DNA from 4 places in the Pseudomonas sp. B21-040 genome. Region 4 is predicted to be linked to each of the others. Evidence: predicted binding sites of a transcription regulator. Region 4 holds the regulator's gene; each other region holds the start of a gene.
What was found. The regulator sigma-54, encoded in region 4, starts transcription at its own class of promoters, with help from an activator protein. The targets are predictions, from matches to a motif close to ANTGGCATNNANNTTGCTNT.

Region 1: LOY55_RS07485 (flagellar basal body rod protein FlgF) is a predicted target of sigma-54. The motif match lies at 1,806-1,825, and genes of this name have one in related genera.
Region 2: flgB (flagellar basal body rod protein FlgB) is a predicted target of sigma-54. The motif match lies at 1,780-1,799, and genes of this name have one in related genera.
Region 3: glnK (P-II family nitrogen regulator) is a predicted target of sigma-54. The motif match lies at 2,797-2,816, and genes of this name have one in related genera.

What each region holds. Positions count from the first base shown of each region.
Region 1 covers NZ_CP087176.1:1,662,892-1,666,575, reverse strand. Annotated here, with positions in the region: gene flgH (flagellar basal body L-ring protein FlgH) at 1-127, opposite strand, end outside; gene flgG (flagellar basal-body rod protein FlgG) at 180-965, opposite strand; gene LOY55_RS07485 (flagellar basal body rod protein FlgF) at 1,011-1,751, opposite strand; gene LOY55_RS07480 (cytochrome c3 family protein) at 1,966-2,562, opposite strand; gene LOY55_RS07475 (nitrate reductase cytochrome c-type subunit) at 2,572-3,063, opposite strand; gene napA (nitrate reductase catalytic subunit NapA) at 3,075-3,684, opposite strand, start outside.
Region 2 covers NZ_CP087176.1:5,042,564-5,046,247, reverse strand. Annotated here, with positions in the region: gene LOY55_RS23120 (S-type pyocin domain-containing protein) at 1-1,125, opposite strand, end outside; gene LOY55_RS23115 (hypothetical protein) at 1,110-1,313, opposite strand; gene flgB (flagellar basal body rod protein FlgB) at 1,843-2,250, shown strand; gene flgC (flagellar basal body rod protein FlgC) at 2,254-2,697, shown strand; gene flgD (flagellar hook assembly protein FlgD) at 2,713-3,438, shown strand; gene flgE (flagellar hook protein FlgE) at 3,470-3,684, shown strand, end outside.
Region 3 covers NZ_CP087176.1:6,441,697-6,445,380, forward strand. Annotated here, with positions in the region: gene sutA (transcriptional regulator SutA) at 1-135, opposite strand, end outside; gene LOY55_RS29605 (secondary thiamine-phosphate synthase enzyme YjbQ) at 239-664, opposite strand; gene LOY55_RS29610 (ammonium transporter) at 879-2,216, opposite strand; gene glnK (P-II family nitrogen regulator) at 2,252-2,590, opposite strand; gene LOY55_RS29620 (accessory factor UbiK family protein) at 3,011-3,271, shown strand; gene LOY55_RS29625 (IS3 family transposase) at 3,383-3,684, shown strand, end outside.
Region 4 covers NZ_CP087176.1:964,735-968,418, forward strand. Annotated here, with positions in the region: gene rapZ (RNase adapter RapZ) at 1-755, opposite strand, end outside; gene ptsN (PTS IIA-like nitrogen regulatory protein PtsN) at 758-1,222, opposite strand; gene hpf (ribosome hibernation-promoting factor, HPF/YfiA family) at 1,235-1,543, opposite strand; gene LOY55_RS04270 (RNA polymerase factor sigma-54) at 1,618-3,111, opposite strand; gene lptB (LPS export ABC transporter ATP-binding protein) at 3,298-3,684, opposite strand, start outside.

The DNA.
Region 1 (3,684 bases), 700 kb from region 4:
CCGCCGGCAACGGTGTGCGCGGCAACACCGGGGCGTAATAAGGGTCATTGGGCTTGGGCGTCGTTGGGACGCAGCCCGCGAGCACAACAGCCCCACTCAGTGCCAGAACAGATACAAAGCGATTCATGACCCTACCTCACGGTGTTGCAGGCGACCTCATGGCCGCCTCATAGACTTGATTACAGATTCTGCGTTACGAACGAGAGCATCTGGTCGGCGGTGGAGATCACCTTGGAGTTCATCTCGTAAGCACGCTGAGTGGTGATCATGTTGACCATCTCTTCAACGGTGCTGACGTTGGACGTTTCCAGGGTGTTCTGCAGCGTGGTACCGAAACCGTTCAGGCCCGGGGTACCGACTTGCGGTGCTCCGCTGGCCGCGGTTTCCAGGAACAGGTTGTTGCCCACTGCTTGCAGACCGGCCGGGTTGATGAAGTCGGCGGTTTGCAGGTTGCCGATCACCTGGTTGGCCGGGTTACCCGGAACGGTGATGGACACGGTGCCGTCGCGACCGACCGTGAAGGTCTGCGCGTTGCTGGGAATGACAATGGCTGGCTCAAGGGCGAAGCCGCTGGCGTTCACAACCTGACCGTTGGAGTCGAGGTGGAACGTACCGTCGCGGGTGTAAGACGTGGTGCCGTCCGGCTGCAGGATCTGGAAGAAACCGCGACCGTCGACCGCCAGGTCAAGTGGCTGCTCGGTGGTTTGCAGGCTGCCGGCGGTGAAGTTTTTCTGGGTGCCGACGATGCGCACACCGGTACCCACTTGCAGACCCGACGGCAGTTCGCTGTCCTGGGTCGACTGGGCGCCTGGCTGGCGCTTGATCTGATAGAGCAAGTCCTGGAATTCGGCACGATCACGTTTGAAACCCGTGGTCGACACGTTGGCCAGGTTGTTGGAAATGGTGGTCAGGTTGGTGTCCTGGGCGGACAGACCTGTTTTGGCAACCCATAGAGCCGGAAGCATTCGATTCTCCTCGTGCGCCTGTTTTACGGCGCGACGTTCTGATAATTAGCTGATCTGCAAGACCCGAGCCATGGCCTGGTCATCGTCTTTGGCGGTGTTCATCATCTTGATGTGCAGCTCGAACTGCTTGGACAAAGCCAACACCGAGGTCATTTCTTCCACGGCGTTGACGTTGCTCGACTCGAGGAACCCGGACACCAGTTTGACGCCGGAGTCGGCTTGCGCCGGCTTGCCGTCCTTGGTGTGGATCGAACCATCCAGGCCTTTGGTCATGTTCTTCATGTCCGGGTTGACCAGCTTGATGCGGTCGACTTCAGCCATCACGCGCGGGCCTTCGCCCATCGCACGGATGCTGATGGTGCCGTCCTCGCCCACCTCGATTTGCTGCTCGGGCGGCACGGCGATCGGTCCGCCATTGCCCATCACCGGCATACCGTTGCCAGCCCGCAGCACGCCCAGGGCGTCCACGTTCAGGCTGCCAGTGCGCACGTAGGTTTCTTGACCCCCAGGGTTCTGCACGGCGATCCAGCCATTGCCTTGCACGGCGACATCGAGGTCGCGGCCGGTCTCGACCAGCGAGCCAGGGGAGAAGTCGGTGGCCGGGCGTTCGGTCATGGCAAACGCACGCGCCGGAAAGCTGTCACCAAACACCGGCATCGAACGGGCCTGTTCCAGGTCCTTCTGAAAACCGTTGGTGGAGATGTTTGCCAGGTTGTTGGCATGAGCCTTCTGCGCCAGTGCATTCTGGCTGGCGCCGGTCATTGCCACATAAAGGTACTTGTCCACACTCTTTCCTCTGCATGCCGGACGTTTGCCGCCCACCGCTGTACTTCGCAGGCTGTAGCAATTTGCAGACCAACTTGCACGCAGAGGCTCAAAGCCCTTTAAAACACTGGGCTTGAGGGTTATCAGGGGAGGCTGACGGATTGTGTCAAAGTCGAAAAACCGGCGCGGATATGCCGCTTCGCGGCAATACGGTGAAAGCCCTCGGCCGGATTTGCTACCAGCCTTTGACTCCGCTCATGTCGGGCAACTGGTGGGCAATGCCTTTGTGGCAGTCGATACAGGTCGCCTGGCCGCTGGCCAGTGACGTGGAGTGCATATTGGCGGCGCGTTTGCCCTGACGGGTGAAATCCATGAATTCGAAGTTATGGCAATTGCGGCACTCCCGGGAGTCGTTGGCCTTGAGCCGCCCCCACTCGTGTTCGGCCAACTCACGCCGCATATCAAGAAACTTTTCACGGGTATCGATCGTGCCGAACACCTTGCCCCACACTTCCTTGGAGGCCTGCATCTTGCGGGCAATCTTGTGCGTCCATTCATGGGGAACATGGCAGTCCGGGCACGTGGCTCGAACGCCGGAGCGATTGGTGTAGTGAATGGTTTCCTGCAACTCGACAAAAACGTTGTCGCGCATTTCATGGCAGGAAATACAGAACTTCTCGGTATTGGTCGCTTCCAGCGCGGTGTTGAAACCGCCCCAGAAAATCACCCCGGCAATAAACCCGCCAAGCGTCAGGAAGCCCAGGCTGTAATGCACGCTGGGCCGACGCAGAACACCCCAATAATCCTTGAGCAGGGCAAGCAACGATTTCATGTCCTCTCCTCAGGGTTTCGACTGGCCGTTGATTTCGTCTTGCAGCACCTGGTCAATGTTCTTGAAGCTGTTGTTCACCAGAGGTTTCACGTCTTTTTGCGGCACATGGCACTGATTGCAGAAATACCGGCGTGGCGATACCGCGGCCAGCGCCTGACCATCACGGTCCATGTAGTGGGTGATGCTGATCATCGGCGCCTGAGTGCGAGCGCTATTGGCGCGGCTATGACAAGACAGGCACTTGTTGCTGTTCTTGTCGATGCGGTATCCCCGAGTGCTGTGCGGGATGGTGGGCGGTTGCTCGGGATAATTGCGCTCGCGCTTGAGGTCCTTGTTCTCGTCTTCAGCTATCGGCGGGGCCGGGAACTCCTGCGTCAAGGTCCCTCCGGGTCGCCGACCATCCGGCGCCGGGGCGTCCAGCGGGTAACCCGGCTGCGCCGCGAATGCCGCTGGCAACCCAACCAGCAGAGCAGCAAGCAAGGACAGCGAACGACAATTCATCAGAGCTCTCCTTATGCCGTCTTGATCACTTCAATCCTGATCGCGCATTTTTTGTAATCAGTTTGTTTGGAGATAGGGTCCGTCGCATCGAGCGTGACTTTGTTGATCAGCCTGTTGGCATCGAAGAACGGTACAAACACCAGGCCTTCGGGTGGCTTGTTACGCCCTCGGGTTTCGATGCGCGCACGCATCTCACCGCGCCGACTGATCAGTTTCACTTCGCTGCCACGGCGGGCATTCAGGGCTTTCGCATCCGCCGGATGCATGTAGACCAAGGCGTCGGGGACCGCTTTATAGAGTTCCTCTACGCGCTGCGTCATGGTCCCGGTGTGCCAGTGCTCAAGGACCCGGCCGGTGCTGAGCCAGAACGGGAAGTCCGCGTCCGGGGACTCTGCTGGCGGCTCGTAAGGAAGCGCGAAGATGATCGCTTTCTTGTCGGGATAGCCATAAAACTGCACACCGCTGCCCTTCTCCACGTAAGGGTCATACCCCTCCCGGAAACGCCAGAGTGTTTCCTTGCCCTCGACGACGGGCCAGCGCAATCCACGTTCGGTGTGATAGCGATCAAACGGGGCAAGGTCATGACCGTGGCCACGGCCGAACTGGGCATATTCTTCGAAC
Region 2 (3,684 bases), 2.7 Mb from region 4:
TCCAGCTTTGGCAGGATTGAAAAATCGACCGCTATAATTTCCTCTCGTAGTAGCCCCTTCATAAGGGCTATTGAAAACAACATAAATCGGCGGCAAGCCGCTGTTGATCGGAAAGCAGTAAATACAATCCCTGAAATCCGGTAACTCGAACGCAGGCAATGGTTCGGGCCGCACGAGTAGTGGCAACAGTTCAACGCCACTGTAATGCGGTACTTCCACTGATCTAGCAGGCGAAGTTGTCGAACTGCTTTCCCAGTGGATAATTGGAAAGCCGAGGGTGATGGGCGGTGTGTCGGCGGAGGTGAAACTGTAGCTGTTAGTCTTCTGGTCAAACTCCAGCGCTCGAACTGGCACCGCTGGTGAAATGCTACCTCCCGCCGGTGTTGCAACGAGGGTGTATTGGCCAAGGTCACCATAAATCCGGTAGGGAAGGTCGATGGTTCCTTCGGTAGCGGCGATTTCATTCAGGTTAGACGGTGCTTCTGGCAAGACTGTACTGCCAGATAGTTTGAGAGCCGTTTGAGGATAACGCTCGCCGTTACCCAGAGCGGGTGAATAGAGCAAAGCCCCGATCCCAATCGCCGTCGCTCGACTGAGAAGTACGTCCCCCAGCCCTGTCAACAACAAAATGCTTTTACGGATGGCTGCCTCGAAGGTCCAACCGTCCGCGTTTTGGAGAGTAGCGGCACCCGCCACAGTGACCACCTGCGCGGATTGACTAAGGGTTAAATTGAAACTGTAGGCAGTTTCACCTCTAGCCAAGGCAGAATGGATCGCAGCATCTATAGCTGGAGAAGCGTCCTCTAAAATGGAAACAGCCTCGACAAGGATTCGTTTGATGTAGGCGGCTGTCAGAGATTTCAGAAAGTTTTCGTAATAGGCTCGGCGCTCCTCCTCGTGTTCTACTGTATCCACATAAGCCGCGAACAACTCGGCACTTTCCATACTGTCCAATGACAATGCATCTATGCCAAAAAAGCTATCTGCTTCATACCAGCTGCTACTCATTCTAATTTGTTGCAGGAGCTCGACAATAATGGCTTTCTTTTTTAAGGCGTCCTCTAGTTTGTTGAATGGATGGGTATCAGTAGACGAGCCTATGCGCCCCTCTATTTCATTTCGCACGCCCGCCGTGCCGTTCGAAAAAAACTTCCTGTCTGATCTTGCACCGAATGTGCTACGGCTACCAACTTTGCATATGCGTCGCGCTCTTGGTCGATAGTTTCAATACTGTGAACCCCAGTAATCGTCGGAATAGCTCCATTCCAATTCAGAGCGCTGTCAAAATTTGATAAATCGATAGATTTTTGCATGCGGCATTCCTTGCCATGATTTGAATTCCAATTAGCAGAAGCGCCTAGTTATGCCGCAACAAGGGCGCCACATCAACAGTAGAATATTTGCTGTTGATGTCGTGATTGAAGATTGGGTAATTACAATGTGAGCGATACCTGTAGTAAAACTTCTTACATTAAATAATCCGATTTCAGGCAGAATTTTTGATGCATTCTGTAGAGAAAATATCGGATTAAAACTTAGCTGATAGGACTATTGCCTATCAGTTAAGCCCCGAAACAACAGGTAGCGGCTGGCGAAGGCTGTATTTGGCTGCGTAGCAGTCATCGCCAGCTCCTACAACGACCGGCGCACGATTCGAGAAATCGAGGCACGATTCGAGAAAGCGGCAGAAAAGCGGCATTCAGCGGAAACCGGTTGCCGCTTTTCTGGCATTGCCGCTTTGCCACCGCCCGCAAAGCCCCGGTTTTCGGGCTTTTTCGAATTGGCACGCCGCTTGCTATATCTCTGGTTACGAAAAATCAGGTCACCCGAAGGTTTCCCGACATGAGCATCAGCTTCGATAAAGCGCTCGGTATCCACGAACAAGCCCTGGGCTTCCGCGCTCAGCGTGCCGAAGTCCTGGCCAACAACATCGCCAACGCCGACACCCCGAACTACAAGGCTCGGGATCTGGAATTCTCCAAAGTGCTCGCTGCACAGAACGAGAAAACCAAGAACGGCACCTTTGCCTTGAACATGACCAACAGCCGTCATATCGAAGCTGAAGGCCTGGGCAATGGCGACGAGTCGCTGATGTATCGCACGCCGATGCAGCCATCGATCGACCAGAACACCGTGGACGCCCAACTGGAACAGTCGAACTACGCGGAAAACGCGGTCGGCTTCCAGGCCAGCTTCACCCTGCTCAACAGCAAATTCAAAGGGCTGGTGTCAGCCCTGCGCGGAGAGTAAGTCATGTCTCTATCCAGTGTTTTCAACATTGCCGGTAGCGGCATGAGTGCTCAAACCACTCGCTTGAACACCGTGGCCTCGAACATCGCCAACGCCGAAACCGTCTCGTCGAGCATCGACCAGACCTATCGCGCCCGTCACCCGGTATTCGCCACCATGTTCCAGGGCGGCCAGAGCGGCGGCAGCAACTCGCTGTTCCAGAGCCAGGACGCTGCGGGTCAAGGCGTGCAAGTGCTGGGCGTGGTCGAAGACCAGAGCAACCTTGAAGCGCGCTACGAGCCGAACCATCCGGCTGCCGATGCCAAGGGCTACGTCTACTACCCGAACGTCAACGTCGTCGAAGAAATGGCCGACATGATTTCCGCGAGTCGTTCGTTCCAGACCAACGCTGAAATGATGAACACCGCCAAAACCATGATGCAGAAGGTCCTGACTCTCGGTCAGTGATAAGGGGCGACTCAGATGAGTGTTATCGATACCACCAGTGGCGTGAGCCTCAAGGATGTCCTGGCCAACTCTTCGGTCAAGGCCAATAAATCCAGCAGCGATGGCCTGGCTGCCGCAACCGGCAGCGCCACGGGCAAGAAAGCGTTGGGCAAAGACGCGTTCCTGCAGTTGCTGGTGACCCAGCTGAAAAACCAGAACCCGTTGGAGCCGCAGGACAACGGCGCGTTCGTCGCGCAGTTGGCGCAGTTCAGCAGCCTGGAAGGCATCACCACGCTGAACGATACCGTCAGCGGCATTGCCGGCAACTACAACTCCTCGCAAGCGTTGCAAGCGTCTTCGCTGGTGGGGCGTTCGGTGGTTGCCCAGACCGATACCGCAGTGGTCGATACCTCCAAGAGTTTCAACGGTACGGCGGTCGTACCGGCCTCGACGAATCCGGTGACGGTCAAGATCACGGATACCGATGGCAAAGTCGTTCGCACCATCGATCTTGGCAGCCAGCAGGCCGGCAACGCCGGTTTCATCTGGGACGGCAAGAACGATGCGGGCGAAGTGGCCAAGGCTGGCACTTACAAGTTTGCAGCTACCGCGACTTACGACAGCAAGGCGACCTCGCTGGTGACTTACCTGCCGGCAACCGTCAACAGCGTGACCATCAGCCAGACCGGCGGTGAGTTGATGCTGAACCTGGCAGGCCTGGGCAGTGTTGCCCTGTCCAAAGTACAGACCATTGGTATATAGAGCCGACTAACACGGCACAAAGGAGTGGAATATGTCTTTCAATATCGGCCTTAGCGGTCTCTATGCAGCCAACAAACAACTGGACGTAACCGGCAACAACATCGCCAACGTCGCGACCACCGGTTTCAAATCGTCCCGTGCAGAATTCGAAGACGTGTACTCGGCCACGCGCCTGGGTACCGGCAGCAAGACCGTCGGCAACGGCGTGCGTCTGGCCAACGTTTCCCAGCAGTTCGGCCAGGGCGA
Region 3 (3,684 bases), 1.3 Mb from region 4:
GCCTTTTGCAGTCGGAACGGGCGCATCACCGCCATCGTCTTCAGCGACGTCTTCGGCCGCTGCTTCCAGACCTTCTTCGGTTTCGTCGTCGTCGCCTACTTCGAGGTCGTCGTTTTCCAGATCATCGTCGCTCATGTTCTACCTCATGACTCTTGCGAAAAGCAGATTAGTTATAGCCCAGCTTTACCGTCTGTCGACAGTCGCCGGAAAAATTCAATAACCGCTGGTGACCAGCGGTTCATGCCTCTTCACCGTGCACGGTGGCAAGGACTTTACGGGCACCGCCAAAATCACGGTGCTCGCCCAGATAAACGCCTTGCCAGGTACCCAACGCCAGTCGGCCTGCCGAGATCGGCAAACTGAGCTGACAGCCAAGCACGCTGGCCTTGAAGTGCGCCGGGAGGTCGTCCAGGCCTTCGTCGTTATGCTCATAGCCGTCTGTTCCTTGTGGGATCAGACGATTGAAAAACCGTTCGAAGTCGCGACGTACCGCCGGATCGGCGTTCTCGTTGATGGTCAACGACGCCGAGGTATGCTGTAGCCACAAATGCAACAGACCGACCCGACACGCCTTGAGTTCAGGCAGGCCGGCGAGTAACTCGTCCGTTACCAGATGAAAGCCCCGGGGCCTTGCCCGCAGAGTAATCAGAGTCTGTTGCCACATACAGTTCTCCGCACGTTCGGGGCGCATTCTAGCGCGCTCTGGGAAAAAACAAAGGCCCTAATATTCCTTCAATCATGTAAGCCATTGGCCGCAGAAAAACGCCCGTCGTAAACAAACCTGAACGTGTACGAAAAAACCTTTCAGCAGCTCCTCCACTGACAAATTCCGGACAAAAAAATGCCCGGCAAGCCGGGCAAGTTTTTTAGACGCGTACTTACACGTTGTAGCCGCGTTCGTTGTGAAGTGCCAGGTCGATGCCCACCGCTTCTTCTTCTTCGTTGATCCGCAGGCCCATCACCGCATCCACTACCTTGAGGATGACGAACGTGGCGATGGCGGTGTAAATCACGGTGAAGCCTACGCCTTTGCACTGAATCCACACTTGTGCGGCGATGTCGGTCACGGTGCCGAAGCCACCCAGGGACGGTGCAGCGAACACACCGGTCAGGATCGCGCCGAGGATACCGCCGATACCGTGTACACCGAAGGCGTCCAGGGAGTCGTCATAGCCGAGTTTGCGTTTCAGGGTCGTGGCGCAGAAGAAGCACACCACGCCTGCTGCCAGACCGATGATCAGCGAACCCATCGGGCCGACGGTGCCGGCAGCCGGAGTAATTGCCACCAGACCGGCGACCACACCCGAGGCGATACCCAGCGCGCTTGGTTTGCCGTGGGTGACCCACTCGGCGAACATCCAGCCCAGTGCAGCGGCAGCGGTTGCGATTTGGGTAACCAGCATCGCCATACCGGCAGTGCCGTTGGCGGCAGCCGCGGAACCGGCGTTGAAGCCGAACCAGCCGACCCACAACATGGCCGCGCCCATCAGGGTGTAACCGAGGTTGTGCGGAGCCATCGGAGTGCTCGGGAAGCCTTTACGCTTGCCCAGTACCAGGCACGCTACAAGCCCTGCAATACCGGCGTTGATGTGCACCACGGTGCCACCGGCGAAGTCCAGCACGCCCCAATCGCCCAACAGCGAACCCGGACCGCTCCAGACCATGTGCGCGATTGGCGCATAAACCACGGTGAACCACAGGCCCATGAAGACCAGCATCGCGGAGAACTTCATCCTCTCAGCGAACGCACCGACGATCAGCGCCGGGGTGATGATCGCAAAGGTCATCTGATAGGTGACGAAAACCGCCTCAGGGAACAGCGCTGCAGGCCCGGTAATGCTCGACGGTGTGATACCGGCGAGGAAAGCCTTGGCGAGACTGCCGACAAAGGAGTTGTAGTTGACGACGCCTGCTTCCATACCTGTCGTGTCAAACGCCATGCTGTAGCCATAAAGGAACCACAGGATAGTGACCAGACCGGTGATGGCGAAGCACTGCATCATCACGGAAAGAATGTTTTTGGACCGGACCATGCCACCGTAGAACAGCGCGAGGCCGGGAATGGTCATGAACAGCACGAGGGCTGTCGAGGTCAGCATCCAGGCGGTGTCGCCGGAGTTCAGGACTGGAGGTGCCACCGGATCTGCCGCCAAAGCCAGGCCGGGCATTACGATGGACAACAGGGCTCCAAGCCCTGCGAATTTACGCAGAGTCATATTGTTTTCTCCTGGGGCGTTGGGTTTGTGGCGGCTTAAATCGCGTCGGTATCGGTTTCGCCGGTACGGATGCGAATCGCCTGTTCCAGATTCACCACAAAGATCTTGCCGTCACCGATCTTGCCGGTGTTGGCGGCCTTGGTTATCGCCTCGATAACCCGGTCCAGATCCTTGTCATCAATGGCGACATCGATCTTCACCTTGGGCAGAAAATCGACCACGTACTCCGCGCCGCGATACAGCTCGGTGTGACCCTTCTGCCGACCGAAGCCTTTGACTTCAGTAACGGTAATGCCCTGCACGCCGATCTCGGACAGCGACTCGCGTACGTCGTCCAGTTTGAACGGCTTGATGATGGCAGTGACTAGCTTCATGAAAACTCTCTCCCGAATTGGTGGACTTGCCCCAGGAAAACAAACCCGACTCAAGTCTAAGCGCAGTGCCTGGCTTTGTAACGCATCGTCGGCCTTGGATGCCCGTCCGACCCCAGCTAACCACCCCGTACGAAACACTTCCCCCGTTTCGCCTGGCGCACTGCATTCGTCACAGCGACTGCATCAGTGCATGGGTTAACAGTCACTAAGCAGAAACCTTGCCATCTCGCCAAAACCTACTGAATTCAATCCCTTGGCCAATACTGCAAGCCACCGCCCTTAATTACTCCGGAACTAACGCACAACAACAGTGCGTCACCGTCCGTCCGCATGCGCGAAAAGCGTGCGCTGGTTGCCAGTCGAAATTGACTATAGACACTGCGTGATACACTGCCCGCCATTGTTTCCAGGACACTCATCATGCTCGCGCCCAAAGACTTCCTCGACGCCCTGACGGGCACCGCCTCCCGCCTCTTCAGCGGCGAAACCCCGCTGCCGAAAAGCGAAATCGAAAGCCAGTTCAAGGCGTTGTTGCAGAGCGGTTTCAGCAAGCTCGACCTGGTCAGCCGGGAAGAATTTGATAGTCAGATGGTTGTACTCGCACGCACCCGGGCACGGCTGGAAAGTCTTGAGGCGAAAGTGGCGGAGCTTGAAGCGAAGCTGAATCCGCCGGCTGAGTAACGCCCCAAGCCCCCCTGTGCAATGCGATCCCCTGTGGGAGCGGGCTTGAACTGGCCTAATAATTTCGGACACCTCTTAAGGGCGATATGATTTCGCCAACTTGGAGGCTCCATGAACGAAAGAAAGGTCTATACGCGCGAGTTCAAGCTTCATGCTGCCAGCATGGTGCTTGATGATAACTGCCCGGTTTCAGATGTTTGTGCATCGCTGGATATCGGGCCCACCGCTTTACGGCGCTGGGTCGATCAGGTTCGTAAGGAACGTGAAGGGCAGCCAGTCAAAGGCACCAAGGCAATCACCGAAGATCAGCGCCAGATCCAGGAACTAAAAGCCAAGATCAAGCGCATGGAGATGGAAGCCGATATCCTAAAAAAGGCTACCGCTCTCTTGATGTCGGATCCCGATCGTTTTCG
Region 4 (3,684 bases):
CAGCCAATGGCGATGGTGACATAAGCACGATTGCTGGCAGCAAAGCGCGGCAACCACTTGAGCAAGTAGGTGGAAATGTCCTGGAACATCTCTTCGACGTCCGGTTGAGCCGCCAGGTACTCGGCCACCGGTTGATCAAGCCCGGACTGCGCTCGCAGTTCCGGCTTCCAGTAAGGGTTGGGCAGGCAGCGCACATCGAACACCAGGTCCGCGTCCACCGGCATGCCGCGCTTGAATCCGAAGGACTCGACCAGGAACGCGGTGGCGGCTTCCGGCTGGTTCAGCAGGCGCAGCTTGATGGTGTCGCGTAGCTGATACAGGTTCAGGTTGGTCGTGTTGATTTTGAGATCGGCCAGGTCGGCAATGGGGCCCAGCAGATTGCTTTCGTCCTCGATCGCCTCGGCCAACGAGCGATTGGCGGTGCTCAGCGGGTGACGACGGCGGGTCTCGGAAAACCGCTTGAGCAAGGTATCTACGTCGGCGTCCAGGTACAGCACATCGCATTTGATATGCCGGCTACGGACTTCCTCGAGTAACTCGGGAAACCGCGAAAGATGGCTCGGCAGATTGCGCGCATCGATAGATACGGCGACCAGTGGTTGCGACAATTCGGTATGAATCAACGCACGCTCGGCCAGTTCCGGCAGCAGTCCGGCGGGCAGGTTGTCGATGCAGTAGTAGCCGTTATCCTCGAGAACATCGAGTACGGTGCTTTTACCCGAGCCGGAGCGGCCGCTGACGATGATCAAGCGCATGATTACTGACCGTTTTGCTCTTCCAGAACAACCTTATACAAGGCTTCGTTGCTCGGAGCACTACGCAGTTTTTCCCGCACTTCCTTGCGATCAAGCATGCTGGCTATTTGACGAAGCAATTCAAGGTGCGCATCGGTGGCGGCTTCCGGGACCAGCAGTACGAACAGCAGGTCAACCGGGGCCCCGTCGATGGCATCGAAATCGATGGGCGCGTCAAGGTGCATCAAGGCGCTGATGGGCGAGATGCAGCCCTTCAGACGGCAGTGGGGGATGGCGATGCCGTTACCAAAACCGGTCGAGCCGAGTTTTTCACGGGCGATCAACGCTTCGAAGACATCTTGCATCTCCAGATCCGGCACTTCCCGGGCGATCAGGTTGGCAATTTGCTCGAGGGCTTTCTTTTTACTGCCGCCCGGCACGTTCACGAGGGAACGGCCGGGGGTCAGGATGTTTTCAAGTCGGATCATGGGTTGGGAGTGTTAACGACCGGTTGCACCCTGGAGGAGGCTCTGGGTCTTTTCCTTATGCTTTTTGAGTTGTTTATCCAGCTTGTCGGTCAGTGAATCGATCGCTGCGTACATGTCGGTATGTTCCGCGTTGGCGACCACTTCATTGCCGGGAATATGCAGGGTGGCTTCGATTTTCTGCTTCAGCTTCTCGACGGTCATCGTGACCTGCACGTTGGTGATCTTGTCGAAATGCCGCTCTAATCGTTCGAGTTTTTCGCCGATGTAGGTGCGCAGGGGTTCGGTCACTTCCAGTTGGTGTCCACTGATGTTGACTTGCATACAGCTTCTCCTTCGTTGCCAGTGCATAAAGCGGCAGGCAGAAATGCCTGCCACTGGAACGCTGTGGCGTGGCCCTACATCAACCGCTTACGTTCGCTCGAAGGCGCGATCCCCAGGGATTCGCGATACTTGGCGACGGTGCGGCGAGCCACCTGAATGCCTTGTGCCTCCAGTAAACCAGCGATCTTGCTGTCACTCAACGGCTTTTTCTGATTTTCCGCGGCAACCAGTTTTTTGATGATCGCGCGAATCGCTGTGGACGAGCATTCACCGCCTTCGGAGGTACTTACGTGGCTGGAGAAAAAGTATTTCAACTCATAAATGCCCCGAGGGGTATGCATGAATTTTTGCGTGGTTACCCGTGAAATCGTCGATTCGTGCATGCCCACCGCTTCGGCAATGTCATGCAGGACCAAAGGCTTCATGGCTTCGTCGCCGTATTCCAGGAAACCGCGCTGATGCTCGACGATCTGGGTGGCAACTTTCATCAAGGTTTCATTGCGGCTTTGCAGGCTCTTGATGAACCAGCGGGCCTCTTGCAGCTGATTGCGCATGAAGGTGTTGTCAGCGCTGGTGTCGGCACGGCGGACAAATCCGGCGTATTGCGCGTTGACCCGCAACTTTGGCACCGATTCCTGGTTGAGCTCTACCAGCCAGCGCTCGTTATCCTTGCGCACGATAACGTCAGGCACGACGTACTCGGCTTCGCTGGATTCGATCTGCGAGCCGGGACGCGGGTTGAGGCTCTGGACCAGTTCGATGACCTGGCGCAGTTCGTCTTCCTTGAGCTTCATGCGGCGCATCAACTGGCTGTAGTCGCGGCTGCCCAGCAGATCGATGTAGTCAGTGACCAGACGCTTGGCTTCGGCCAGCCAAGGCGTCTTGGCTGGCAGCTGGCGTAGTTGCAGCAGCAGGCATTCGCCCAGGTTGCGAGCGCCGATGCCGGCAGGCTCGAATTGCTGGATGCGGTGCAGGACGGCTTCGATTTCGTCCAGTTCGATGTCCAGTTCCGGATCGAAGGCTTCGAGGATTTCCTCGAGGGTTTCATCCAGATAGCCCTGATTGTTGATGCAGTCGATCAGGGTCACGGCGATCAGGCGATCGGTGTCGGACATCGGTGCCAGGTTCAGTTGCCACAACAGGTGGCTTTGCAGGCTCTCGCCGGCCGATGTGCGAGTGGTGAAATCCCATTCGTCGTCATCGTTGCTCGGCAGGCTGCTGGCGCTGGTCTGGTAAACGTCTTCCCATGCGGTATCGACCGGCAGTTCATTGGGAATGCGTTCGTTCCAGTCACCTTCCTCGAGGTTGTCCACCGTGGGGGCGGTTTCCTGATAGGAGGGTTCCTGAATGTCGGCGTTGGGTGGCTGCTCGGCTTTGTCGGCCAAGGGGTCGGCGTTGTCGAAGTCGTCGCCTTCTTCCTGGCGTTCGAGCATCGGATTGGACTCCAAAGCCTCCTGGATTTCCTGTTGCAGGTCCAGGGTCGACAATTGGAGCAGGCGGATGGCCTGTTGCAGCTGCGGTGTCATCGTCAGCTGCTGGCCCATTCTCAAGACTAGCGATGGTTTCATGGCAGGGGCTTAACACCTTATTCGCCGGCGCACATGCGCCATCCACTACAGGGCGCCGGAGCGCCAAACATAAGCAAATTATATGCCTGAAACTGAAGTGTTTGCCTAGAGCGCCGTAACAATAAAAAACACACTGCTGTGTTAATTGCGCCAGGAGCTCAGTCGACTAGCCAGACACCTCGATGCTTACAGGCGGAACTCATGGCCCAGATAGACTTCTTTCACCAGGTCGTTTGCAAGGATGGTGGCAGAGTCGCCCTCGGCGATCAGTTGGCCATCGTTGACGATGTACGCGGTTTCGCAGATATCCAGGGTTTCACGGACGTTGTGGTCCGTGATCAGCACGCCAATGCCCTTGGCCTTGAGGTGGTGGATAATCTGTTTGATGTCGCCGACCGAAATCGGGTCCACGCCGGCGAAAGGTTCGTCGAGCAGGATGAATTTCGGGTTAGTCGCCAGTGCCCGGGCAATTTCCACGCGGCGGCGTTCGCCACCCGACAGGCTCATACCAAGGTTGTCGCGGATGTGGCTGATATGGAATTCCTGCAGCAGGCTTTCCAGCTCTTTGCGACG